Regions from separate parts of the Bradyrhizobium sp. WD16 genome, predicted to be linked through region 1. Evidence: predicted binding sites of a transcription regulator. Region 1 holds the regulator's gene; each other region holds the start of a gene.

The links. Region 1 encodes LexA, which represses DNA repair genes until DNA is damaged. Its sites were predicted from a motif close to TGTTCNNNNTGTGTTCNG; they were not measured.
Region 2: DB459_RS06845 (helicase-related protein) is a predicted target of LexA. The motif match lies at 2,610-2,627, and genes of this name have one in related genera.
Region 3: DB459_RS08805 (YifB family Mg chelatase-like AAA ATPase) is a predicted target of LexA. The motif match lies at 3,729-3,746, and genes of this name have one in related genera.
Region 4: DB459_RS01815 (PA0069 family radical SAM protein) is a predicted target of LexA. The motif match lies at 2,117-2,134, and genes of this name have one in related genera.

What each region holds. Positions count from the first base shown of each region.
Region 1 covers NZ_CP028908.1:4,484,568-4,490,610, reverse strand. The annotation lists gene trpD (anthranilate phosphoribosyltransferase) at 1-546, shown strand, start outside; gene trpC (indole-3-glycerol phosphate synthase TrpC) at 558-1,376, shown strand; gene moaC (cyclic pyranopterin monophosphate synthase MoaC) at 1,379-1,909, shown strand; gene glp (gephyrin-like molybdotransferase Glp) at 1,935-3,146, shown strand; gene lexA (transcriptional repressor LexA) at 3,389-4,084, shown strand; gene DB459_RS20840 (dihydrodipicolinate synthase family protein) at 4,104-5,021, opposite strand; gene DB459_RS20835 (TRAP transporter large permease) at 5,037-6,043, opposite strand, start outside.
Region 2 covers NZ_CP028908.1:1,474,345-1,480,387, reverse strand. The annotation lists gene DB459_RS06860 (esterase-like activity of phytase family protein) at 1-510, shown strand, start outside; gene rpmB (50S ribosomal protein L28) at 608-898, opposite strand; gene DB459_RS06850 (DUF3108 domain-containing protein) at 1,535-2,401, shown strand; gene DB459_RS06845 (helicase-related protein) at 2,756-6,043, shown strand, end outside.
Region 3 covers NZ_CP028908.1:1,898,595-1,904,637, forward strand. The annotation lists gene ctaD (cytochrome c oxidase subunit I) at 1-1,153, opposite strand, end outside; gene coxB (cytochrome c oxidase subunit II) at 1,237-2,070, opposite strand; gene DB459_RS08795 (hypothetical protein) at 2,058-2,393, shown strand; gene DB459_RS08800 (DUF2189 domain-containing protein) at 2,724-3,623, shown strand; gene DB459_RS08805 (YifB family Mg chelatase-like AAA ATPase) at 3,803-5,344, shown strand; gene DB459_RS08810 (ATP-binding protein) at 5,547-6,043, shown strand, end outside.
Region 4 covers NZ_CP028908.1:373,776-379,818, reverse strand. The annotation lists gene moaB (molybdenum cofactor biosynthesis protein B) at 1-69, shown strand, start outside; gene DB459_RS01825 (helix-turn-helix domain-containing GNAT family N-acetyltransferase) at 367-1,341, opposite strand; gene DB459_RS01820 (glycosyltransferase) at 1,420-1,998, opposite strand; gene DB459_RS01815 (PA0069 family radical SAM protein) at 2,186-3,370, shown strand; gene DB459_RS01810 (VOC family protein) at 3,424-3,873, shown strand; gene DB459_RS01805 (ribonuclease HII) at 4,040-4,852, shown strand; gene DB459_RS01800 (glycosyltransferase family 39 protein) at 4,924-6,043, shown strand, end outside.

The DNA of each region.
Region 1 (6,043 bases):
CATCCCGCGATGAAGAACGTCGGACCGACCCGGGTCGAACTCGCGACCCGCACCATCTTCAACCTGCTCGGACCGCTGTCGAACCCGGCCGGCGTGCGCCGCCAGATGGTCGGCGTGTTTTCCCGGCAGTGGGTTCAGCCGCTGGCCGAGGTGCTCAAGAATCTCGGCTCCGAACATGCCTGGGTGGTGCACGGCTCCGACGGTCTCGACGAGATCACCCTGACCGGTCCGACCTTCGTCGCCGAACTCAAGCAGGGCGAGATCCGCACCTTCGAAGTGACGCCGGAAGCAGTCGGCCTGTCGCGCGCCGAGACCGGGGCGCTCAAGGGCGGCGATGCGGCGGAGAACGCCGCGGCGCTGCGCGCGGTGCTCGCCGGCGCCCCGGGCGCCTACCGCGACGTCGCCCTGCTCAACGCCGCCGCGGCGCTGATCGTCGCCGGCCGGGCCACGGATCTGACCGAGGCGGTGGCGCTCGCACGGCAGTCGCTCGATTCCGGGGCCGCGGCGAAGAAGCTCGACGAACTCGCCATCATCTCCAACGCCTGAAGGACGACACCATGGCCGACATCCTCACCCGCATCGAGACCTACAAGCGCGAGGAGATCGCGGCGGCCAAAGCAGCGCGGCCGCTTGGCGAGATCGAGGCCGCCGCCAGCGCGGCAAGCCCGCCGCGCGGCTTCATCGCCGCGATCCGGCAGCGTCTTGCCCAGGGCGATTACGCGCTGATCGCCGAGATCAAGAAGGCCTCGCCGTCGAAGGGGCTGATCCGCGCCGATTTCGATCCGCCGGCGCTGGCGCGCGCCTATGAAGCCGGCGGCGCCACCTGCCTGTCGGTGCTGACCGACACGCCCTCGTTCCAGGGCCATCTCGATTACATGGTCGCGGCACGCGCGGCGGTGAAGCTGCCGGTGCTGCGCAAGGACTTCATGTTCGACCCCTATCAGGTGGTCGAGGCCCGCGCCTTTGGCGCCGACTGCATCCTGATCATTCTCGCCGCGCTCTCCGACGCCGCGGCGAAGGAGATCGAGGATACCGCCCACGGCCTCGGCCTGGACGTGCTGCTCGAAATCCATGATCGCAGCGAACTCGATCGCGCCCTCAAGCTGAAATCGCCGCTGCTCGGCGTCAACAACCGTAACCTGCGCACCTTCGAGACCACCCTCGCCACCAGCGAGGCGCTGGCGCCGCTGATCCCCAAGGATCGCATCATGGTCGGCGAAAGCGGCATCTTCACCCCGGCCGACCTCGCCCGCCTCGCCCGCGTCGGCATATCGACCTTCCTGGTCGGCGAAAGCCTGATGCGCCAGGCGGACGTCACCGCGGCGACGAGCGCCCTGCTCGCCCGCGAAACACCACGGGCCGCCGGAGCGCGCTGACCGTGGCGGACAAGGGATCGCCTTCCCTGACCCACATCGATGCGCGCGGCGAGGCGCGCATGGTCGACGTATCCGCCAAGCCGGCGACCGAACGCGTCGCCGTCGCCGAGGGCCACATCGTCGTCTCGAAGGAAACCCTCGACCTGATCGTGTCCGGCAACGCCGCCAAGGGCGACGTGCTCGGCACCGCACGTATCGCCGGCATCATGGCGGCCAAGCGCACCTCCGAGCTCATTCCGCTCTGCCATCCGCTGGCGCTGTCCAAGGTCACCGTCGACATCGTTCCCGACCCGGCGCTGCCGGGCTGCCGCGTCACGGCGACCGTCAAGGTCACCGGCCCGACCGGAGTCGAAATGGAGGCGCTCACCGCGGTCTCCGTCGCCTGCCTGACCGTCTACGACATGGTCAAGGCAGTGGAGCGCGGCGCCCGCATCGAGGCCATCCGGCTCCTCGAGAAGAGCGGCGGCAAGTCGGGCACTTACAAGTCGGGCACCGACAAGGCGCCGCCGGCCGCGACCGGCCGCAAACGCTGAAGCGAAAACGAAAAGGGAGGACGCCATGGCGCTGATGCCCGTTGCCGAAGCGCTCGAGGCCGTGCTCGACGGCGCCGCTGCGCTCGGCACGGAAATGGTGGCGCTCGATGACGCCTGCCATCGTGTCCTGGCCCGCGACATCGCCGCGTTGCGCTCCCAGCCGCCGAGCGCGATGTCGGCCATGGACGGCTATGCGGTGCGCGCGAGCGACGTTGCCGAGGTGCCGACCCGTCTGCGGGTGATCGGCGAGATCGCCGCCGGCCGGCCGTTTGCCGGCGCGCTGGGACCGGGCGAGGCGCTGCGCATCTTCACCGGCGGCGTCGTCCCCGATGGCGCCGACGCCGTGGTGATCCAGGAGGACACCACCGCGGAGAACGGCACGGTGGTGGTGCACGTGAGCGTGCGCGCCGGCCGCCATGTCCGCGTCGCCGGCGTCGACTTCCGCGAGGGCGACGTGCTGCTGCGCGCCGGCCGGAGGCTCTCCGATCGCGATCTCTCCCTCGCCGCGGCCATGAACCATCCGGCGCTGCCGGTGAGCCGGCGGCCGAAGCTGGCGATCTTCGCCACCGGCGACGAACTGGTGATGCCCGGGACGACGCCCGGCCCGGGGCAGATCGTCTATTCCAACGGCTATGCGCTGCGGGCGCTGGCACGCAGCGAGGGCGCCGAGGTGGTCGATCTCGGCCTGGTCGGCGACACCGTCGAGGCCACCGTCGCCGCGGTGCGGAGCGCCCGCGCGGCCGGCGCCGACATCCTCGTCAGCACCGGTGGCGCATCGGTCGGCGACCACGACGTGGTGCAGCAGGCGCTCGAAGCCGAAGCCGTCACCATGGCGTTCTGGAAGATCGCGATGCGGCCCGGCAAGCCGATGATGCACGGCCGGCTCGGCGCCATGCGCGTGCTCGGGCTGCCGGGCAATCCGGTGTCGTCCTATGTCTGCGCCTTCCTGTTCATGGCGCCGCTGATCCGGGCGCTGTCCGGCCGCAGCGACGTCCGCCACATGGCCGAACAGGCGGTGCTGGGCGCCGACCTGCCGGCCAACGACCAGCGCCACGACTACCTGCGCGCGCGCCTGGCGAGCGGCGCCGATGGCCGCCAGATCGCCACCCCCGTGCTGCAGCAGGATTCTTCGCTGCTCGCCAAGCTCTCCGAGGCCGGCGCGCTGATCCTGCGGCCGCCGCTCGCGCCGCCGGCCAAGGCGGGATCGCCGTGTGACATCCTTAAGCTTCCCCTCTGACGCTAGCTCGATTTGTTGACGCCAAATTAAGATGTTGCGGAACACATATGGAACATATAGTGTCCGTTCATGATTTGTTTCGAGCGAGTCTCCTCCGCGCGCGCATCCCGCAGGGATGCTGAGAAGAGAACGCTCAACTCGAAACGATCACGAGAGGCGGCCGCTTCAGCAGTGAACCGGCCAGCGAAGCTGGCCAATGAAGCTCGATCCAACGATGTGGCCCCGCATTCCAAGGGATTCAGATGCTCACGCGCAAACAGTATGAACTGCTCCGCTTCATCAACGAGCGCCTGAAGGAGTCCGGCGTGCCGCCGTCCTTCGACGAGATGAAGGACGCCCTCGACCTGCGCTCGAAGTCGGGCATCCACCGCCTGATCACCGCCCTCGAGGAGCGCGGCTTCATCCGCCGCCTGCCCAACCGCGCCAGGGCCATCGACGTCATCAAGATGCCCGAGCAGGCCGGCAACGCCGGCGCGCGCCGCGGCTTCACGCCGAGCGTCATCGAAGGCAATCTCGGCCGCGTGGTGCGCGCCCCCGCCGAGGACGAAGGCGGCCGCCCGGTAGCCATCCCGGTGATGGGCCGGATCGCCGCCGGTACGCCGATCGAGGCGCTGCAGACCCGCAGCCACACCATCAACGTCCCGCCGGAGATGCTGGCCTCGGGCGAGCACTATGCCCTCGAGGTCCGCGGCGATTCCATGGTCGACGCCGGCATTCTCGACGGCGACGTGGCGCTGATCCAGCGCACCGAGGCCGCCGACACCGGCGACATCGTGGTCGCGCTGATCGACGAGGAGGAAGCAACGCTCAAGCGCTTCCGCCGGCGCGGCGCCTCGATCGCGCTGGAGCCGGCCAACCCGGCCTATGAAGTCAGAATCCTGCCGCCCAACCGGGTGCGCATCCAGGGCAAGCTGGTCAGCCTGTTCCGCCGCTACTGAGCGCGAGAGCGCGGCTCGCCTAAAGGCCGGCCGAGCGCAGCACCGCGTCGAGCCGCGCCTTCAGGGCGGCGCCGTCGGCTACCGCCCGCAACGGCGGGCGGACCTGCGCCCAGGCGCTGTCGCCGGTCTGGGCAGCGAGGATCGCCTTGAGCGCCGGCACGAACGGCCGCCCGCTCACCAGCGCGATCGCCTCGCGCATCGCGATTTCCTTGGCGGTTTCCTTGGCGGTTTCCTTGGCCGTATCCTTGGCCGGACCATCCAGCATCATCTTCACCAGCGCCGGCGCGACATTGGCCATGCCGCAGATCGTACCGGCGCCGCCCTCGGCCATGGCGCGGGCGATATCGGCCTCGTTGCCGACGGTGACCGCAAGCTGCGGCGCCGCGGCGCGGAAGGCGCGAAACTGATCGAAATCGGCACTGCTGTCCTTCACCCCGGCGACGACGTGGCCGTAGCGCGCCCGCAGCTTCGCGGCGACGTCCGGCGGCACGCCGACGCCCGCGACCTGGGGAATGTGATAGAGCGTCAGCCGCAACCGGTCGTCGGCGACGGCGTCGAGAATGGCGGCGAAGGCGCTCTCGATCCCCGCGGCATCGACGTCGCGGTAGAAATAGGGCGGCAGCAGCAGAATCTGCGTCAGGCCGGCGGCGAGCGCCGCGCGGGTCAAGCTGATGCTGTCGGTGATCGCGGCAAAGCCGCCGCCGAGACCGATGCGGCCCGGCGCGATGCCGGCGCCGAGCAGCGCCTCGACGGTGGCGATGCGTTCGCCGACATTGAACGAGGTCCCCTCGCCGGTCGTGCCGAACAGCACCACGCCGTCGATGCCGGCGGCGAACAAGCCGCGGACATGGGTGGCGAGCCGCGCGTTGTCGACCGCGCCCAGCGCGGTCAGCGGCGTCGGAACGGCGGTCCAGTAGCCGCGAATGGCGTCAGTCATGTCGTCTCCATTGAATCATCTCGGCATCACGAGATCTGGCAGAAAGGTCGTCAGCGGCGGCCACAGCGTGATCATCGCCAGCACCACCAAGAGCGGCACCAGCCATGGCAGCACCGCGCGCGACATGGTCTCGAACGAGATCTCGGCGATCCGCGAGGTGATGAACAGAACGACGCCGATCGGCGGGTGGATGGTGCCGAGGATCAGGTTGAAGATCATCATGATGCCGAACTGCACCGGGGGAATGCCGAAGCTGTGCGCCGCCGGCATCAGGATCGGAATCAGGATCAGGAGCGCCGCCAGCGTCTCCATGAAGCAGCCGACGACGAGCAGCATCACGTTGCAGATCAGAAGGAACATCAGCGGACTGCCGATCGAGGCGACCATCGCCGGCGCCACCGTCTGCGGAATGCGCGACAGCGACATGCACCAGCCGAGCGCGCCGGCCGCCATCACCAGCACGGCGACCACACCCACCGTCTCCACGGTCTCGACCGCAACGCGGAATAGGTCGGCCGGGGTGAGCGTGCGATACACCACGAGGCCGAGGAACAGCGCATAGGTGCTGGCCACCGCCGCGGCCTCGGTCGGGGTGAACAGGCCGCTGAACATGCCCGACAGCAGGATCACCGGGGTGAGCAGCGCGAAGATGCCGTCGCGCAGCGACAGCCACAATTCGCGCCAGCCGGGGAAGCGCTGCTTGGGGAAGCCCTGGCGGCGGCCGATCACGGCGACCATCACCATCAGCGACGCCGCCATCATCAGGCCGGGCACGCAGCCGGCAAGGAACAGGCGGCCGACCGAGATATCCGAGGTCACGCCGAAGATCACGATCGGCAGGCTGGGCGGCACGATGGCGCCGATGGTCGCGGCCGAGGCGGTGATCGAGGCGGCGGTTTCCGGCCGGTAGCCGGCGCGCTTCATGGCGCGGATCTCGACCGCGCCGGTGCCGGCGGCGTCGGCCACCGCCGAGCCGGCCATGCCGGCGAAGATCAGGCTGGAGAGGATGCTGGCCTGGGCGT
Region 2 (6,043 bases), 2.9 Mb from region 1:
GCGGTTGGCGGTGTGCCGGCGTCACTGCGCCGGCTGCCCTATAACAAGGGACTGGAGACGCTGGTCTTCGTGCCGCGCGGCGCGCCGCTCGGTGGCACGTTGATCGCGATCTCTGAGCGCGGGCTCGACGCCTCCGGCAACATCATGGGATTCCTGATCGGCGGGCCGACCCCCGGCGCTTTCACGGTTCGCCGCAGCGACGGCTATGACATCAGCGATGCCGCACTGCTGCCCGGCGGCGACCTGTTGCTGCTGGAGCGTAAGTTCTCGTTGCTCAACGGCGTCGGCATCCGCATCCGGCGTATCGCTCTTGCCGCCATTGCCCCGGGCGCCGTGTCCGACGGCGTGGCCCTGTTCGAGGCCGATCTCGGCAACGAGATCGATAATTTCGAAGGGCTAGCGACCCATCGCAATGCCGCCGGCGACATTATCCTGACATTGGTGTCGGACGACAATTTCTCGCCGATCCAGCGTACGCTGCTGCTGCAGTTCCGGCTGATCGAGCCGTAACGTAATAAGGGGCGTCGAAAAAGGTACGATGGCGCCAACAAAAAAGCCGGGCGCAGGGCCCGGCTTTTTCAAAATGCGATTGGTCGGCGTCGCGGCGTCAGCCGGTCGCCTGCAGCTTCTTCTGGATCTGGCGCTTGAGCACCAGCGCGCGCGGCGACAATTCGTCGGCCTTGGCCTTGAGCAGGAAGGCATCGAGGCCGCCGCGATGATCGACGCTCTTGAGCGCATTGGTCGAGACCTTCAGCCGCACCGAGCGGCCAAGCGCGTCCGAGATCAGCGTGACGTTGCACAGATTCGGCAGGAACCGGCGCTTGGTCTTGATGTTCGAGTGGCTCACCTTGTGACCCACCTGAGGAGCTTTTGCGGTCAGTTCACAGCGCCGGGACATGGCGAAATCCTCTGTCATCCCCGAAGCGGCCGAGCGGCCCCGCGGGGGTTTAAAATCGCGTCCATTTCAGGAACCGCGGACCTATAGGGGGAGCGGCGGTCAAGGTCAAGCCGAGCATCGCGCCGGACGGGCGGAAAATGCGCCGGAACCCTGATTTTATGAGGATTTGACCGATCCGGGCGGCACCCCGTTGCAACTTATTAACGACGTAATCCCCGCCGCAAGATCTTTCTTGGTCTTCGTCCCATGTTTGCGGCTCGACAATCGAGCCTGCCGGCGAAGACGCCGCCGAGGTGGCAGGAAGGCGAGTGTCCCGTTTCCAACGTTCGTATTCCTTTGCAGCAGGCGTTTCCACGAGCATTGGAAACAAAGGGATACCAGCATCATTATGATTCCAGTGCGATTTTGGATCTGACACGACGAATTCGCTGCATGCTGATGCGAGCGTCAGATCCACCGCATTAGAGCCTTCTCCCCTCCGTTGGAGTCGGAGCGGAGGTTCCAGGTTTTTGTTTTGACGCGTTTTCTTCGCGCGAACCGGTAGCCACTTCGTGGGAAAGCGCTCTAGCCCTTGTTCGCGGGCTGCCCGGGCTATATTTGCCGCTCAAGGGTGCGGAGCAGGATTTGCCGTCACAAGTGGAATTTGGATCGAACGGAGCCGGTTGGCGGCGGCTGGCGCCGACGTCGGCATTGGTGGTGCTCTCGGTGGCGACGCTCGGCATCGCCACGACCGATCCCGTGCAGGCCCAGGGCCGGCTCGATGCCCGCTACGAGGCGTCGCTCGCCGGCATTCCGGTGGGCAAGGGAAGCTGGGTCATCGACATCGGCGACGACCAGTATTCGGCAACCGCGGTTGGTGGATCGGCCGGCCTGCTCAAGGCTTTCTCCGGCGGTCACGGCACCAGCGCGTCCCAGGGCCGCATCGTCAATGGTCAGTTGGTGCCGTCGAGCTATCAGGCCATGATCGCCTATGACAGCAAGGCGAAGGAAGTCATTCGAGTCGTGCTGGCTGCCGGCAATGTCAAGGAATCGAGCATCGATCCGCAGCCGCAGCCGCAGCCCGATCGCATTCCGGTGACCGACGTGCATCGCAAGGGCGTCACCGATCCGATGACCGGCTCGCTCCTGCGCGCCAGCGGCAATGGCGATCCGCTGACGCCGGACGCCTGCAAGACGACGACCCCGGTGTTCGACGGCCGGATGCGCTATGATCTGCGGCTCGAATTCAAGCGCATGGATCGCGCCAAGACCAAGGGCTACCAGGGCCCGGTCGTCGTCTGCGCGATCTATTTCGCTCCGCTGGCGGGCTATGTACCGGACCGCGCCGCCATCAAATACCTGATCGCCCAGCGCGACATGGAGGTCTGGATGGCGCCGATCGCCGGAACGCGCGTGCTGGTCCCGCTCAAGGTGCTGGTGCCGACACCGATCGGTATGGCCGCCCTGGAAGCCACCCAATTCGTGTCGACGGCCGCGGTCCGCACCACGGCCAAGACCCAGTGAAGCGCCGATCGGGCACGGCCCCCGTGGGCAGGAATCCTGTTGACTCTCGATCGCATCGGAGTCCGTGCGAAAGGTTGACGACGGGCTGCGGCGGGAGCCGAGTTGGTTCGGTCTCGGTCTTCATGTAGTGGGGCGGCATCGCTCATGCCCGCGATATATTGATGTTCGTGCAGTCTCGCCGCCGCGAGTCAGCGATTCGCTCCCGGTTCGTTCCGGACTCGTTCCGGAACTTAATTGCGAGGCCGCAAAGCGTCGCATTCTGAGACACTTGATAAGGCCTTTGGGCGCTGATCTTGACGTCGTGTGGACGGCATGAGCCGGGTGGAGACGCAGAGTTTGGAAGCACGAAGAAGCATGGCCGTTTCCTTTTCCCAGTCGCATGCCGCGAGCGGTCGCGCGCCGGGCTCCGGCGTCACCGCCGTCCTCGGCCCGACCAATACCGGCAAGACCCATCTCGCCATCGAGCGTATGCTCGGCCATTCCTCCGGCATCATCGGCCTGCCGCTGCGCCTGCTCGCGCGGGAGGTCTACAACAAGGTGGTGGCCAGGGTCGGGGCGGCCGATGTGGCGCTGATCACCGGCGAGGAGAAGATCAAGCCGCCGCATGCGCGGTTCTGGGTCTCCACCGTCGAGGCGATGCCGCGCGAGCTCGACGTCGCTTTTCTCGCCGTGGATGAAATCCAGATCGGCGCCGATCTCGAACGCGGCCATGTCTTCACCGACCGCCTTCTCAACCGCCGCGGCCGCGACGAGACGCTCCTGCTCGGGGCCGCGACCATGCGGCCGGTGATCGAGAAGCTGCTGCCGGGCGCCAATATCATCACGAGGCCCCGGCTGTCGCAGCTCAGCTTCGCCGGCGACCGCAAGATCACCCGGCAGCCGCGGCGCACCGCCATCGTCGCCTTCTCGGCCGATGAGGTCTATGCCATCGCCGAGCTGATTCGTCGTCAGCATGGCGGCGCCGCCGTCGTGCTCGGCTCGCTGTCGCCGCGCACGCGCAACGCCCAGGTCGACCTGTTTCAGTCGGGCGACGTCGATTTTCTCGTCGCCACCGATGCCATCGGCATGGGCCTCAATCTCGACGTCGACCACGTCGCCTTCGCCTCGGACCGCAAATACGACGGCTACCAGTTCCGCCGGCTGACGCCGTCGGAATTCGCCCAGATCGCGGGTCGCGCAGGGCGCGCCACCCGCGACGGCACCTTCGGCACCACGGGCCGGTGCGAGCCGTTCGAATCCGAGTTGGTGGATGCCCTGCAGAACCACGCCTTCGACAGCGTCAAGCTGCTGCAGTGGCGCAATTCGAAGCTCGACATGTCCTCGCTCGGCGCGCTGCAGGTCTCATTGGCCCAGGCGCCGAACCACGAATGTCTGACCCGCGCGCCCATCGCCGAGGACCTGCGGGTGCTCGACCACGCGGCGCGCGACGCCGAGGTGCGGGACCTCGCCCAGGGCGCGGTCGCGGTGGAGCGGCTGTGGGAAACCTGCCAGGTGCCGGACTATCGCAAGCTGGCGCCGGCGGCCCATGCCGAGCTCGTCACCACCCTGTTCGGGTTTCTGATGCGCCGGGGACGCATCCCGGACGACTGGTTCGCGGCCCAGGTGGCGCTGGCGGACCGGACCGACGGTGGTATCGACACCTTGTCCGCCCGCATCGCCCAGATCCGGACCTGGACCTTCGCCGCCAACCGCCCCGACTGGCTCGCCGACCCCGAACATTGGCAGGGGATCTCCCGGGCGGTCGAGGATAAATTGTCCGATGCCCTGCACGAACGGCTAACTGAACGTTTCGTTGATCGCCGGACCAGTGTATTGATGCGCCGCTTGCGGGAAAACACGATGCTGAATACGGAAATTGGAAAGACCGGCGAGGTCGTCGTCGAGGGCCATGTCATCGGCCGCCTCGACGGCTTCATGTTTGCGCCGGATGCCGCCGAGGCGGGGTCGGAAGCCAAGGCGCTGCAGGCCGCAGCCCTCAAGGCGCTGGCGGGTGAAATCGATGCGCGCGCCGAGCGGCTGTCGCAGGCCCCGGACGAGCAGTTTGTGCTCGCTTCCGACGGCACCTTGCGCTGGACCGGCGATGCCGTGGCCAAGCTGGTCGCCGCCGACGACATGCTGCATCCGCGGTTGCGGATCATCGCCGACGAGCGCCTTACCGGGGCCCCCCGCGACGCTGTCCAGGCGCGGCTCGATCTGTGGCTCAAGACCCACATCGAGAAACTGCTCGGCCCGCTGTTCGAGATCACCAAGGCCGAGGACATCACCGGCATCGCTCGCGGCATTGCCTTCCAGCTCGTCGAGGCGCTCGGCGTGCTGGAGCGCCAGCGCATCGCCGCCGAAATGAAGGATCTCGATCAGCCGTCGCGCGCTTCGCTGCGCAAATACGGCGTGCGTTTCGGTGCCTATCACGTCTACGTCCCCGGCCTGCTGAAGCCGGCGGCGCGCGCCATGGCGTCGCTGCTGTGGGCGCTCAAGCAGGACAATGTCGATCTGTCGGCGTTGTCCAGCGTGCAGCATCTGGCGGCCAGCGGCCGGACGTCCTTCCCGGTCGATAACTCGCTCAGCCGCGACGCCTATCGGGTGCTGGGCTACCGGCAGTGCGGCGAACGCGCCGTGCGCGTCGACATCCTCGAGCGCCTCGCCGATCTGATCCGCCCGGCGCTGGCCTGGCGCGAGGCGTCGCCCGGGCCGAAGCCGCCCGGCGCCTTCGATGGCCGTGGCTTTACCGTCACCCAGGCGATGACTTCGCTGACCGGTTCGGCCGGCGAGGATTTTGCCGCGATCCTGCGGGCGCTCGGCTATCGCATGGAGAAGCGCCCGCCGCCGGCACCGGCGCCGGTTCCTGAACCGTCAACCACAGAAGCGGCGGCTCCTGAAGCCGCTGTTGTTCCGGAAGCCATTGCTTCGGAAGCCGTTGCTCCTGAAGCCATTGCCTCCGAATCGGCGGCTTCCGAATCGGCCGCAGTGGAAACACCGGCGCCTACCGGGGATGCGTCCGCCACCACCGTCGTCGAAAGCGGCGCCGAGCAGACGTCTGTCGGCGAGGCTGCCGAAGCCGAGGTCGTCGATGCAGCGCCGGCCGAAACCGGTGTCGAGCCGGCCGCCGCCGAGGTTGCGGGGGCGCCGGAACCAGAGGCGGCGGAAGCCGCTCCGCCGGCTGAGGCGTCCGCCGCCGAAGCGGCCTTGGCCGAGACCGCCGGCGAAGCCGCTGCGGTCGAGCCGCAGCTCGTTGAAGTGTGGCGTCCGGGCGGCCGTTCCGAGGAGCGGCGGCCGCGTCATGAACGTCCCCATGGCCGTCGTGGTCAAGGCGGTGCGCCGGCGGCTGCCGGTGAGGCTGGCGAGGCGCGTGAGCAGCGTCACGGCCATGGTCAGGGTCGGCGCGACCGGCGCGACGAATTCCGCAAATTGCGGGCCGAAGGCGCCGGCGCGACCGCCGGCGAGGCGCGCGAGCCCCGCGAGCGCGACGAGCGCAAGGGCGGCGGTTTCAAGGGCAAGCCGCGGAACGGTTCGCGGCCCGAAGGTCGGCCGCCGCACGGTCATCGCCATGAGCGGCATAGTCAGAACGCGCCGCCCCGGGAGCGGCCGATCGATCCGAATTCGCCCTTCGCCAAGCTTGCCGCCCTCAAGGAGCAGTTGACCAAT
Region 3 (6,043 bases), 2.6 Mb from region 1:
TGATGAAGCCGAGCGCGAACAGCATCGGCACGGTCAGATGGATGTCGCCGCGCCACAGCGTCAGGATCCAGTTGTAGACCTTGATGGCGGTGGGCACCGCGATGATCAGCGTCGTCGTCGCGAAGAAGAAGCCGAAGCGCGGATTCATGCCGCTGACATACATGTGGTGCGCCCAGACCACGAAGCTCAGCGCGCCGATGGCGACGATCGCCCACACCATCATCCGGTAGCCGAAGATGTTCTTGCGGGCGTGGGTGCTGATCAGGTCCGAGACGATGCCGAAGGCCGGCAGCGCCACGATATAGACCTCCGGATGGCCGAAGAACCAGAACAGGTGCTGGAACAGCAGCGGACTGCCGCCGCCGTATTTCGCCTGCTGGCCCATTTCGACCAGGGACGGCATGAAGAAGCTGGTGCCGAGCAGACGATCGAACAGCAGCATCACCGAAGCGACGAACAGCGCGGGAAAGGCCAGCAGCGCCATCACCGTGGCGGTGAAGATGCCCCACACCGTCAGCGGCATGCGCATCAGGGTCATGCCGCGCGTGCGCCCCTGCAGCACGGTGACGACGTAGTTCAGACCGCCCATGGTGAAGCCGATGATGAACAGGATCAGCGAGGTCAGCATCAGGATGATGCCCATCTCCTGGCCCGGGCTGCCGGACAGGATCGCCTGCGGCGGATAGAGCGTCCATCCGGCGCCGGTCGGGCCGCCGGGCACGAAGAAGGTCGACGCCAGCACCAGCACCGCGAGCAGATAGATCCAGTAGCTCAGCATGTTGACGTAGGGGAACGCCATGTCCCGCGCGCCGACCATCAGCGGAATGAGGTAGTTGCCGAAGCCCCCCAGGAACAGCGCGGTCAAGAGATAGATCACCATGATCATGCCGTGCATGGTGATGAACTGGAGATACTGGTTGGCGTCGATGAAGGAGAAGACCCCGGGGAACCCCAGTTGCAGCCGCATCAGCCACGACAGCACCAGCGCCACCATGCCGATCGACATCGCCGTGACCGAGTACTGGATCGCGATGACTTTGGCGTCCTGGGAGAAGACGTAGCGGGTCAGCCAGCTCCTCGGATGGTAGAGCTCGACGTCGCCGACCTCGGCCGGCGGAACGGTGATGACTGCGTCGGACGGGATATCAACCATGGATCGTTCCTCCCTGGTCTCGTCGCCAGCCAGTCTTTGGCGCGCCGGTCAGCTGCTCGCAGCCGCGGCGCGCGCCGGCATGATCAGTCCCTGTCGGGCCGATAGCTCGCTTTCTGCGTGATGCGCCCGCCGGAGAGCTGCGCGAAGGTCTGCTGCTTCTCCAGCCAGGCGTGATATTGCTTGTCGTCGTCGACGATCACCCTGCTGCGCATCTGCGCATGCGCGATTCCGCAGAGTTCGGCGCACAGCACCTCGAAGGTGCCGGTGCGGGTCGGCGTGATCCAGTAATAGGTCACCGAGCCCGGGATCATGTCCATCTTGGCGCGGAATTCAGGCACGAAGAAATCGTGCAGCACGTCGATCGAGCGCAGCAGCACCTTGACCGGCTTGCCGACCGGCAGATGCAGGTCGTCATTGCTGACGACGATATCGTCCTGGCCGCGGGGATCCTGCGGATTGATCCCCATCGGGTTCTCCGCACTGATGTAGCGGACATCGGTCGTGCCGAGCCGGCCATCCTTGCCCGGCAGCCGATAGCTCCACTGCCACTGCTGGCCCATGACCTCGATGGCGGTGGCATCGGCCGGCACGCTGACGAATTCGTTCCAGACGATCAGTCCCGGCGCCAGCATCGCGGCGACGCCGAGCGCGGTGGCGACGGTGAGCCAGCCTTCGAGCCGCTTGTTTTCAGGCTCATAGGCCGCCCGGTGCCCTTCCCGGTGACGAAAGCGCAGCACGCAATAGGACATGAAGGCGACAACGGCGACGAAAACGAAGCCGGTGATCCAGAAGGTGATGATGATGGTGTTGTCGATGTACTGCCAGTTCGACGCGATCGGCGTCCACCACCACGGGCTGAGAAAATGGAACAGCACCGACGCGACCGCTACCAGGAGCAGTGTGAGTGGTACAGCCATCCCTGTTCGTCCTCGCCGTTACGGGCCGGAATGCGAATGAAGGGGCGGAGCTTGCGTCTTGTGTCGTCGGCTGTTGTCAGTCGGCTGCGTTCAATTCCGGCAAGTTCGAATCTCAAACTCGCCGCCGCTTCGTGCCTCGCCCGTTCAAGCGGTCTCGGCTGGCATCATGGTCAGGCATGATGGAAGCGCAGGTGTCGACCGCAAGTCTCATCGGAACCACGGCCTCGTTGTTTTCGAACCCGCTAATTGAAGATGAAGTCGCGCGCCGCGTCAACGGAGGAAAATCAGGCGAAGAAGATCGAATGAAAGAAAACGGGCGATGAAACCGAACGAGCAGAAGCGGATTCGGCGCGCATCCGTCGCTGCGATGGGCGCAGCAACCCCTGCGTCGCGCAGCGCTAGCGGCCGCGCAATTCACCCAACCGTGAGTGTAATTCTAGCGCAATCCTTCTAACCTTGCCAGATCGGGCTACGGCAGGTTCCGCCGGGGCTCTCGTTCGACTTGCCTGCGACTGGGCGACATGCCTGCGACGCGACTGCCGTGACCGGGCTCGGCGGCGATCTTCGCGCCGGACGATGAAGACGCGCGACGCTTCACGAGCCCGCGTCCAGCCGAGTAGCGAATTCAGATCCACGCCAATAGGAGGTCGGCCATGGCCACACCGTATTCTGACAGACTTGTGCAGAGCACGGCCAGCATCGCGGCACCTGTCATCCGTGACGTTCGACTGCGCGACCTGGGCGACGCGCTGTCCCGGGGCTGGGAAGACTTCAAGGCAGTGCCGAGTCACGCGCTCCTGCTTTGCGTAATCTATCCCGTTCTCGGCGTCGCGCTGTTCCGGCTGGTCATCGGCTATTCGGTGCTGCCGCTGCTGTTTCCTCTCGCCGCTGGCTTTGCCCTGATCGGGCCGTTTGCCGCCCTCGGCCTCTATGAACTCAGCCGTCGCCGCGAGCGCGGCGAGGAGGCTTCGGCGTGGCACGCGTTTTCGGTGCTGAGCGCGCCGTCGTTCGGGGCCATGCTCGGTCTCGGCACGCTGCTGCTGACGCTGTTCGTGATCTGGGTGGCGGCGGCGAATGCGATCTATGTCGGCCTGTTCGGCTATGCGCCGGCGGCCGGCATTCCCGATTTCGCCTCGCGCATTTTCACCACCCGCGAGGGACTGCTGCTGATCGTCGTCGGATGCGGCGTCGGTTTTCTGTTCGCCCTGGTGGCCCTGTGCATCAGCGTCGTGTCCTTCCCGATGATGCTCGACCGCCACGCCACCGTCGCCGCAGCGATCTACACTTCACTGCGCGTGGTGGCGAAAAATCCCGTCAGCATGGCGGCCTGGGGCCTGATCGTCGCCGCCCTGCTGGTCATTGGTTCGGTGCCGCTGTTCCTCGGGCTCACCGTCGTGCTGCCCGTGCTCGGGCACGCCACCTGGCATCTCTACCGCAAGGCGGTGGAGCCGGACCCCAATCCGCCGCGCGAACGCCCGCATCCGCCGAAAGGCCGCCGCTACGCCGCGGAATTTCCGATCTCCCTGCTGCCCTGGGGCCGGCATAAGCCATAACTGGCGAGGTGCGTGGCGCGGTTGGGCGCGGCGGCACCTCATTGAGGCGACAAGGCGCGCCAACCAGCGAGGCGACAAGGCGCCGGGATTTCGGCGTCGGGATTTTGTTCACGCCTTGTTCTTGAACCTGAGATTGTTTTCGGCTAGCCTTTCGCCCATTCGCGACAAACGGGGGGCGAATGGTCCAGCACGTATCCACCGTGGCCTTCGAGGGCGTCGAGGCCCGCGCCGTGGACGTGCAGGTCCATGTCGCGCCGGGCCTGCCCGGCTTTTCCATCGTCGGCCTGCCGGACAAGGCGGTGTCGGAAGCCCGCGAGCGGGTGCGGGCGGCGCTGATCGCCTCGGGCCTCGCCCTGCCGGCGCGTCGCATCACCGTCAATCTCGCCCCCGCCGACGTGCCGAAGGAAGGCAGCCATTACGATCTGCCGATTGCGCTGGGACTGATGGCGGCGATCGGCGCCATTCCGCCGGATGCCCTGAATGGCCTTGCCGTGCTCGGCGAACTCGGCCTCGACGGCTCGATTGCGCCGGTGGCCGGGGTGCTGCCCGCGGCGATCGGCGCCAACAGCCGTGACGAAGGGCTGATCTGCCCGGCGGCCTGCGGCGCCGAGGCGGCCTGGGCGAGCCCGGACACCCAGCAGATCATCGCCGCCGGCTCGCTGATCCAGCTCGCCAATCATTTCAAGGGCACCCAGGTGCTGTCGCGGCCGCAGCCGAAGATGCGCGCGGAGGCCGCCGCGACCCTCGATCTGCGCGACATCAAGGGCCAGGAAAGCGCCAAGCGCGCATTGGAGATCGCCGCCGCCGGCAATCATCACCTCCTGATGGTCGGCGCGGCGGGCGCCGGCAAGTCGATGCTGGCGGCGCGGCTGCCGTCGATCCTGCCGCCGCTGTCGCCCCAGGAATTGCTCGAGGTCTCGATGATCGCCTCGGTGGCCGGCGCCATCGAAGGCGGCGCGCTCACGACACGGCGGCCATTCCGCGCGCCCCATCATTCCGCCAGCATGGCGGCGCTGACCGGCGGCGGCACCCGCGCGCGGCCCGGCGAAGTCTCGCTCGCCCATCATGGCGTGCTGTTCCTCGACGAGTTGCCGGAGTTCGACCCGAGGGTGCTCGATTCCCTGCGCCAGCCGCTGGAGAGCGGCGAGGTCGCGGTGTCGCGCGCCAATCACCGCATCACCTATCCGGCGCGGGTGATGCTGGTCGCGGCGATGAATCCCTGCCGCTGCGGCCACGCCGCCGAGCCGGGTTACGTCTGCCGGCGCGGCCGCGTCGAGCGCTGCGTCGGCGATTACCAGGGCCGGCTGTCCGGCCCGCTGCTCGACCGCATCGACCTGCGCATCGAGGTGCCGCCGGTCACCGCCGCCGACCTGATCCTGCCGCCCCCGGTCGAGGGCTCGGCCGAGGTTGCGGCACGCGTGGCCCGCGCCCGCGCGGTGCAGGCCAGGCGCTACGAAGACGCCAAGCTGCCGCGCGTGCGCACCAATGCCGAGGCGCCGGCGGCAGTGCTCGACGACATCGCGCGGCCCGAGCCGCAGGGCCTGAAGCTTTTGCACGATGCCGCCGAACGGCTGCGGTTGTCGGCGCGCAGCTATCATCGGGTGCTGCGGGTCGCGCGCACCATCGCCGATCTCGACGGCGCCACGACCATCGGCCGGCCTCACCTCGCCGAGGCCCTGAGCTATCGCGCGCTCGGCGACGACGCCCGCAACGCGGCGTAGGCCGATCGGCCGATCGCGCGCGCTCCGCTCCTTCGCCGCCGCCGGCCCACACCAATCCTTAACCGTGTCCCCAGCTTCGGGAACCCGGGCGCGGCGTTTCAAGCACTTCGCAACATCATCGCGGCAGTCTGCGCGCGGGGAATGCGAACCCAGGCGTGCCCGAGAGCACCCGGGATCGCGGACGGCAGACGGAGACACGGGCATGCATCGGCCGAGCATCGGATTGCGACTGCGGCACTTCGCGCGGCGCCATCGCCGCCGCATCGCGGTCGCCTGCGCGTTGATGATCTTCATGGCCGCATTCGGCGCCGGCTACGGCTTCGTCGTGGGCAGCCGGCCGGAAGTCTCGGGCTACAGTGCCGTCGCCTTCGCCGTCGGCGCCAGCGCCCTGTTCGCTCTCGCCTGTTTTGCGCTCGCCCTGGTCGGCTTCCGGCTGTGGACGGCGAAGAAACGACTGCTGCTGTTGGCCGTGCACAACGAGGCGCTGGTCGACCGCAACTGGGAACTCAAGGAAGCGGAAGAGCGGGCGCGGCGCCTGTTCGAGGCCCAGAGCGATCTGATCGTCCAGCGTGATGCCGAGGGCCGCATCACCTTCGCCAACGACGCCTTCTGCCGCCTCGCGCGGAAGTCCCGGACCGAGCTCACCGGCAGCAGTTTTGTGCTCCCGGTGCTCGAACAGGGCGACGCGGCGCTCGAGCC
Region 4 (6,043 bases), 1.8 Mb from region 1:
CCGTGCAATTTCGTCGAGATCATGCCGCGCCTGGACGAGCACCTCAAACGCGGCAAGGCGAAGGGATGAGAGCGCTTCTGTCGCTTCAGCGCGTCACGCGCGCTGGGACCGTCTGAACGAGCGCATCAGTCGGTCTCGCAGCCATCGCCACATATTGCGCCGCGCCTCGGTGCGCAATTCGCCGGCACGGTGGCGATGGAGTGCAAGCCGTTCCGCGGTGACGCGCAGCGGCGGTCGCGGACGGTGATGGTCCACGGTCAAGTCTCCGATATGCGCTTCTGACCTTCTCGACAGCACCAGAGGTGCGCGGTGGGGCGCCTCGAACGGCGATGTCGCCAAGCCCCGCGCCGACGACGCGAGGCGATTTTAGGCGCTGAGCTCCAGTTCCCAGGTCTCTCCGACGAGATCGTGCCCGAAGCTGCGATGCGGATCGCTCGCGATCTTCACGAATCCGGCGGCGGCATAAAGCGCGCGGGCCTCGGTCAGCATGCTCTGGGTCCACAGCATGATCTTGCGGTAGCCGCGGGCACGGGCGAAGGCGATGCATTCCTGCACCAGCCTGCGGCCGACGCCGCGGCCGCGTGCCGACGGCTCGACGAGGAGCAGCCGCAGCTTGGCGACCGTGTCGGAATGCCTGACCAGGAAGATCGAACCGGCGCGTTCGCCGTCGACCTCGGCGATCCAGCAGGCCTCGCGGGCCGGATCGAAGCTCTTGAGGTACTGCGCGACGATTTCGGCAACCAGCGCCTCGAAACCGGAATCCCAGCCATAGGTCTCGGCGTAAACCGCGCCGTGCCGTTCCACCACCCAGCCCATGTCGCCGGGCCGGGGCGGGCGCAGCACGACGGCGGCCTCGGCTGGCGCGCCGTCATCGAGCAGACGGGTCACCGTGGCCAAGGCTGCGAGCAGCCGCTCCCGGTCGCCTTCGGACAGCGGTTCCAGCATGCGCCCGATGCTGGCGCGCGAGGCCGCTTCGAGCTGGCCGAAGGCGGCTCGGCCCCTGGCGGTCAATTTGAGGCGCTGCTGGCGGCGGTCGGTCGCCCCGGCCGTGCGCGACACCAGTTCGTCCTCGGTAAATCGCTGCAGGATCCGGCTGAGATAGCCGGCATCGAGATTGAGCGCCGCGCCGATCTCGCTGGCGCTCGGCAGTTCGCGCTGGGCGATCTCGTAGAGCACGCGCGCCTCGGTGAGCGAGAAGGGGCTCGCCAGCAGGTGCTGATCGAGAACGCCGATGATCCTGGTGTAGCGGCGGTTGAAATCGCGCACGGCGTCGACGGCGCCGCCGTCGACGGGGGCGAGCGATGGTGTCGCGGAGCTTCGGTCGGACAGTGTCCTGGTCATGGCGGCGGCCCAGCTTGGATCGGGCCGAGGATGCGCCACATATTTGACGGAGTCAACTGAATGGTTGACTACGTCAAATCAGCCGGCGGCGACATAGATGCGGGTGCGCAGCAGCGCCCGGCCGGACCGGCCGAGATGCGACAGCAGCCGGGCTTCGGCGCGGCGGGTGCCGCGGGCATGGCCGCCGAGGCGCTCGTAATGGCTGCGCGCGATCAGGAGACCCTGGTCGGCGGACGGTCCGGACAAGGCGCGGCCGACGCTGCGGAGCGTCTGGCGGAGAGAGTTTTCGCTGTAGGGGGCGCGCGCGTAGCGGAAGATGCCGGCCCGCGGCCGGCCGCTCGTCGCCACGCTCTGGATGAACTGGGCGGTCTCGTCGATCCAGCCGGTGTCCAGCACCGCGCCGGGGTGGAGGAACATCAGCCAGTCGGAGCGGGCGGCCCCGGCTCCGGCGGCCAGCGCGTCGGCGCGCGCGCCCTTGATCGCCAGAAAGTTGCAGCCGGCAACATCTGCAATGTGGGCGATGGCGTCGCTCTGCGAGGTGTCGACCAGCAGCACCTCGCGGATCAGTCCCGCCGCGGCGCCCGGCACCAGCGCCGCCAGGGTGGCGACCACCGGCTGCTCCTCGCCCAGCGTTGGAATGATGACACTCAATGACAAAGCGCGTGTCCTCAAGGGGTTGCAGACCGTCCCTGTATCACCTCGCGTTCGCGAAATCAGCAGTCTGTGGAACCCGGCTTCGCCGCGGTGGCGCTTTCCCGGGCCGCGAACAAACTTTTGTTCTTGTTTTGTTCGTTTTTCGCGCTAATCTCCAATCACGAGTCCTCGTCAGGGCAGCAAGACCATGATGAAGTCCAGCGCAGCTCGATCCCGCCGTTCGCCCGCAGAACCGCCCCCGACGCCCCCGACGCCCGCCATCGCTCCGTTTGGCGAACCGGCCGCCGCCGCGGTTGAGGCCGCCCTGGTCGGCGAGGGCCGGCGGCGCGGGCGCGGCGCCCAGTCCAATGCCAGCGGCCGTTATGAGGCGGAGGCGCGGGTCGCCTTCGACGACGGCTGGCAAGGCCTCGAAGACCTGCCGCCGTTCAAGACCACGGTCGCCGTCGACACCGCGCGCAAGGTGATCACCCGTAACGATTCGCCCGATATCGGCTTCGATCGATCGATCAATCCCTATCGCGGCTGCGAGCACGGCTGTGTCTACTGCTTCGCGAGGCCGACCCACGCCTATATGGGCCTGTCGCCGGGGCTCGATTTCGAATCCCGGCTGTTCGCCAAGCCGGATGCGCCCGCGCTGCTGGAGAAGGAACTGGCATCGCCGGACTACGAGCCGCGGATGATCGCGATCGGCACCAATACCGATCCCTATCAGCCGATCGAGCGCGAGCAGCGCATCATGCGCGGCATTCTCGAGGTGCTGGAGCGCGCCGGCCACCCGGTCGGCATCGTCACCAAATCGGCGCTGGTGACCCGCGACATCGATATCCTCGCCCGCATGGCGCGGCGCAACCTCGTCAAGGTGGCGCTGTCGGTCACGACCATGGACCCCAGGCTCGCCCGCAGCATGGAGCCGCGGGCTTCCACCCCGCCGAAGCGGATCGAGGCGCTGCGCCAGCTCGCCGCCGCCGGCGTGCCGACCACGGTCATGGTGGCGCCGATCATCCCGGCGCTGAACGACAGCGAGATCGAGCGCATTCTCGATTCCGCCGCCCATGCCGGAGTGAGGGAAGCGAGCTATGTGCTGCTGCGTCTGCCGCTCGAGGTCCGCGACCTGTTCCGCGAATGGCTGATCGCCAACTATCCGGACCGCTACCGCCATATCTTCACGCTGATCCGTGACATGCGCGGCGGACGCGACTACGACTCGCAATGGGGCACGCGGATGAAGGGCACCGGGCCGATGGCGTGGATGATCGGCCGCCGCTTCGAGATCGCCTGCGGCAAGCTCGGCCTCAACAAGAAGCGGGCCAAGCTCACCACCGATCATTTCGCCCGGCCGAAGCGCGCCGGCCAGCAGCTCGGGCTGTTCGACTGATAGAGGCGTTTAACCGATGTGTGGATCAAGAGCCGTCGAGTAGGAGGCATTCCATGACCGGTCAGCTGCCACAGGCACGCTTCACCGTGCTGACCATCGGCGTTGCCGACGTGGCGCGCAGCCGCCGTTTCTATGTCGCGCTCGGTTTCGAGCGCCGCTACAGCGCGACCGGCGACGAGGTGGTGTTTTTCGAAACCGGCGGCACGGTGCTGGCGCTTTATCGCGCCGACGCCCTGGCGGCGGGCGCGGGCATTGAGCCGCCGAGGCCCGATCGCGGCTTTACCGGGGTGGTGCTGGCCTGGAATTGCGCCGACCGCGCCGAGGTCGACACCGTGCTGGCCCATGCGGCGGACTGCGGCGCGGCGGTCACCGTTGCGGCCCACGATACCGATTATGGCGGCTATGGCGGCGTCTTCGCCGATCCCGACGGCTACCTGTGGGAGGTGGTGGTGGCGCCGAACATCGTGGTCGGTCCCGACCGCCGGGTGCAGATGCCGGCCTGACGGGCCTCGGCGCCGTTCGATCGATCAGGCTAGTGTCCCGTCTCCGAATTACCGCTACGTTTGCCTCGCGCTCGCACGGTAATTCGGAGACGGGACACTAGGAATTGCGGGCACAGCCCCGGGTTCCCGGTTGCGCCCGCGGGGGCGGCGACGCATCGTCGCGGCCATGAGTCGCGCCCCTTCGTCCATAACGCCCAAAGCACCGGCCAAGACGTCGACAAAGACGCCAACCAGGACTTCGGCGACGGCCGATGCCGCCGGCAAGCCCGCGGCCAAGGCGGGCCGCAGGGGCGTCAATGCCGTGGCTCCGGCGAGCTTTCGCCGTGAGCGGGCGCTGCTGAAGCAGGGCATCTGGCCGGTCGCGGGATGCGACGAGGTCGGCCGCGGGCCGCTGGCCGGGCCGGTGGTGGCCGCCGCGGTCATTCTCGACCCCAAGCGCATTCCCAAGGGCATCGACGATTCCAAGCGGCTGACGCGCGACAAGCGCGAGGAGCTGTTCGAGGAGATCTGCGCCACCGCGACCTTCGCCCTCGCGGTGGCGTCCCCGGCCCGGATCGAGCGCGACAATATCCTGCGGGCGTCGCTGTGGGCGCTCGGCCGGGCGGTGGCGGCGCTGCCGGTCGAGCCCCGGCATGTCTTCGTCGACGGTCGCGACCCGATCGATGTGGCTTGCGCCTGCGAGCCGGTCATCGGCGGCGACGGCCTCATTCAGTCGATCGCCGCCGCCTCCATCGTCGCCAAGGTGGCGCGCGATCGGTTGATGACCAAGCTCGGCGCCGAACATCCGGGCTATGGCTTCGAGCAGCACATGGGTTATGGAGTGCCCCGGCATCTCGAAGCGCTGCGCCGGCTCGGTCCGACGCGGCATCACCGCCGCCGTTTCGCGCCCGTCGCGGCGCTGCTCGCCGAGGACGTCGGGCAGCTCGAGGTCGATGCCGTCGTGGTCTCCGACCCCGCCGTCGAGGCGGTCGCGTTCTGAGCGCCATTGCGCCATCGCGGGGGGCGCCGTATCAGTGGGCGTCGCCTTCCTCGCCCCGGCCTCGATCCTTCATGCGCTTCACCTCCCTGATCGTCGAATTGGTCCGCGCGCGGCCGCGCCTCGTGATCTGGGCGGTCATTCTGCTGCAGGCGCTGCTCTGGCTGATGGTGTCGCTGCTGTTCTACCGCAGCCCGCCGAGCGACGTCGCGACGCTGCTCGCCTTCGGTCGCGAATATCAGGTCGGCACCGACAGCGGGCCGCCGCTCGCCTTCTGGCTCGGCGACATCGTCTTCCGCCTGTTCGGCCATCATCTGTTCGGCGTCTATCTGCTCGCTGAAACCTGCTTCGTCGTCACCATGTGGGCGCTGTTCGAACTGGGCGGCGCCGTTGTCGGCCGCCAGCACGCGGCGCTCGCCGTGCTGCTGACCGCAACCATCACCGCCTTCGGCTTTCCGGGCCTCGAATTCTCGCCGGCGGTGCTGGCGCGCCCGCTGTGGGCACTGGTGCTGCTGCACGCCTGGCGCGCGGTCGGGCAGCGCCGCGGCAACGCCTGGTTCGCGCTCTCGATCGAAGCCGGCCTGCTTCTGCTCACCACCCACGCGGCGGTGCTGCTGCTGGCGCTGCTGTTCGGCTTCTTCGCCGTCACAGAACGCGGCCGTCGGGCACTGCGCTCGCCCGATCCCTGGTTCGCACTCGCCGTCATGATCGTGCTGGTGCTGCCCTATCTCGCCTGGCTGGTTCGCGCCGGCGCGATGGTGACGCCCCTGCTGCCGCCGCCGGACCAGTGGACGGGACGGGGACTGCGCTGGGGCGAAGGGCTGCTGTCTCTCCTCGTCGCCATGTTCGGCCTGCTGCTGCTGGTTGCCTTGAATTCGGTGCGATGGTCGGCGCGGCCGGACGACGATCCGGTGGTATTCCGTCCGCCCACCGATCCCTTCGCGCGGCTGTTCGTCCTGTTCTTCGCTCTGACGCTGCCGCTCGCGACGAGCTTCGTCACTGCGCTGCTCGGGCTCGATCAGATCATCGGCGGCACCGGCACCTCGCTCATGCTGATGGGCCTTGCCGTGGTGATGCTGGGCGGCGACCTGATTGCGCTGCGCCGCCAGGAGCTGCTGCGCACGATCTGGACCCTCGCCATCCTGGCGCCGGCGGCGGCGGTGCTGCTGTCGATCTTCGTCCAGCCCTGGACGG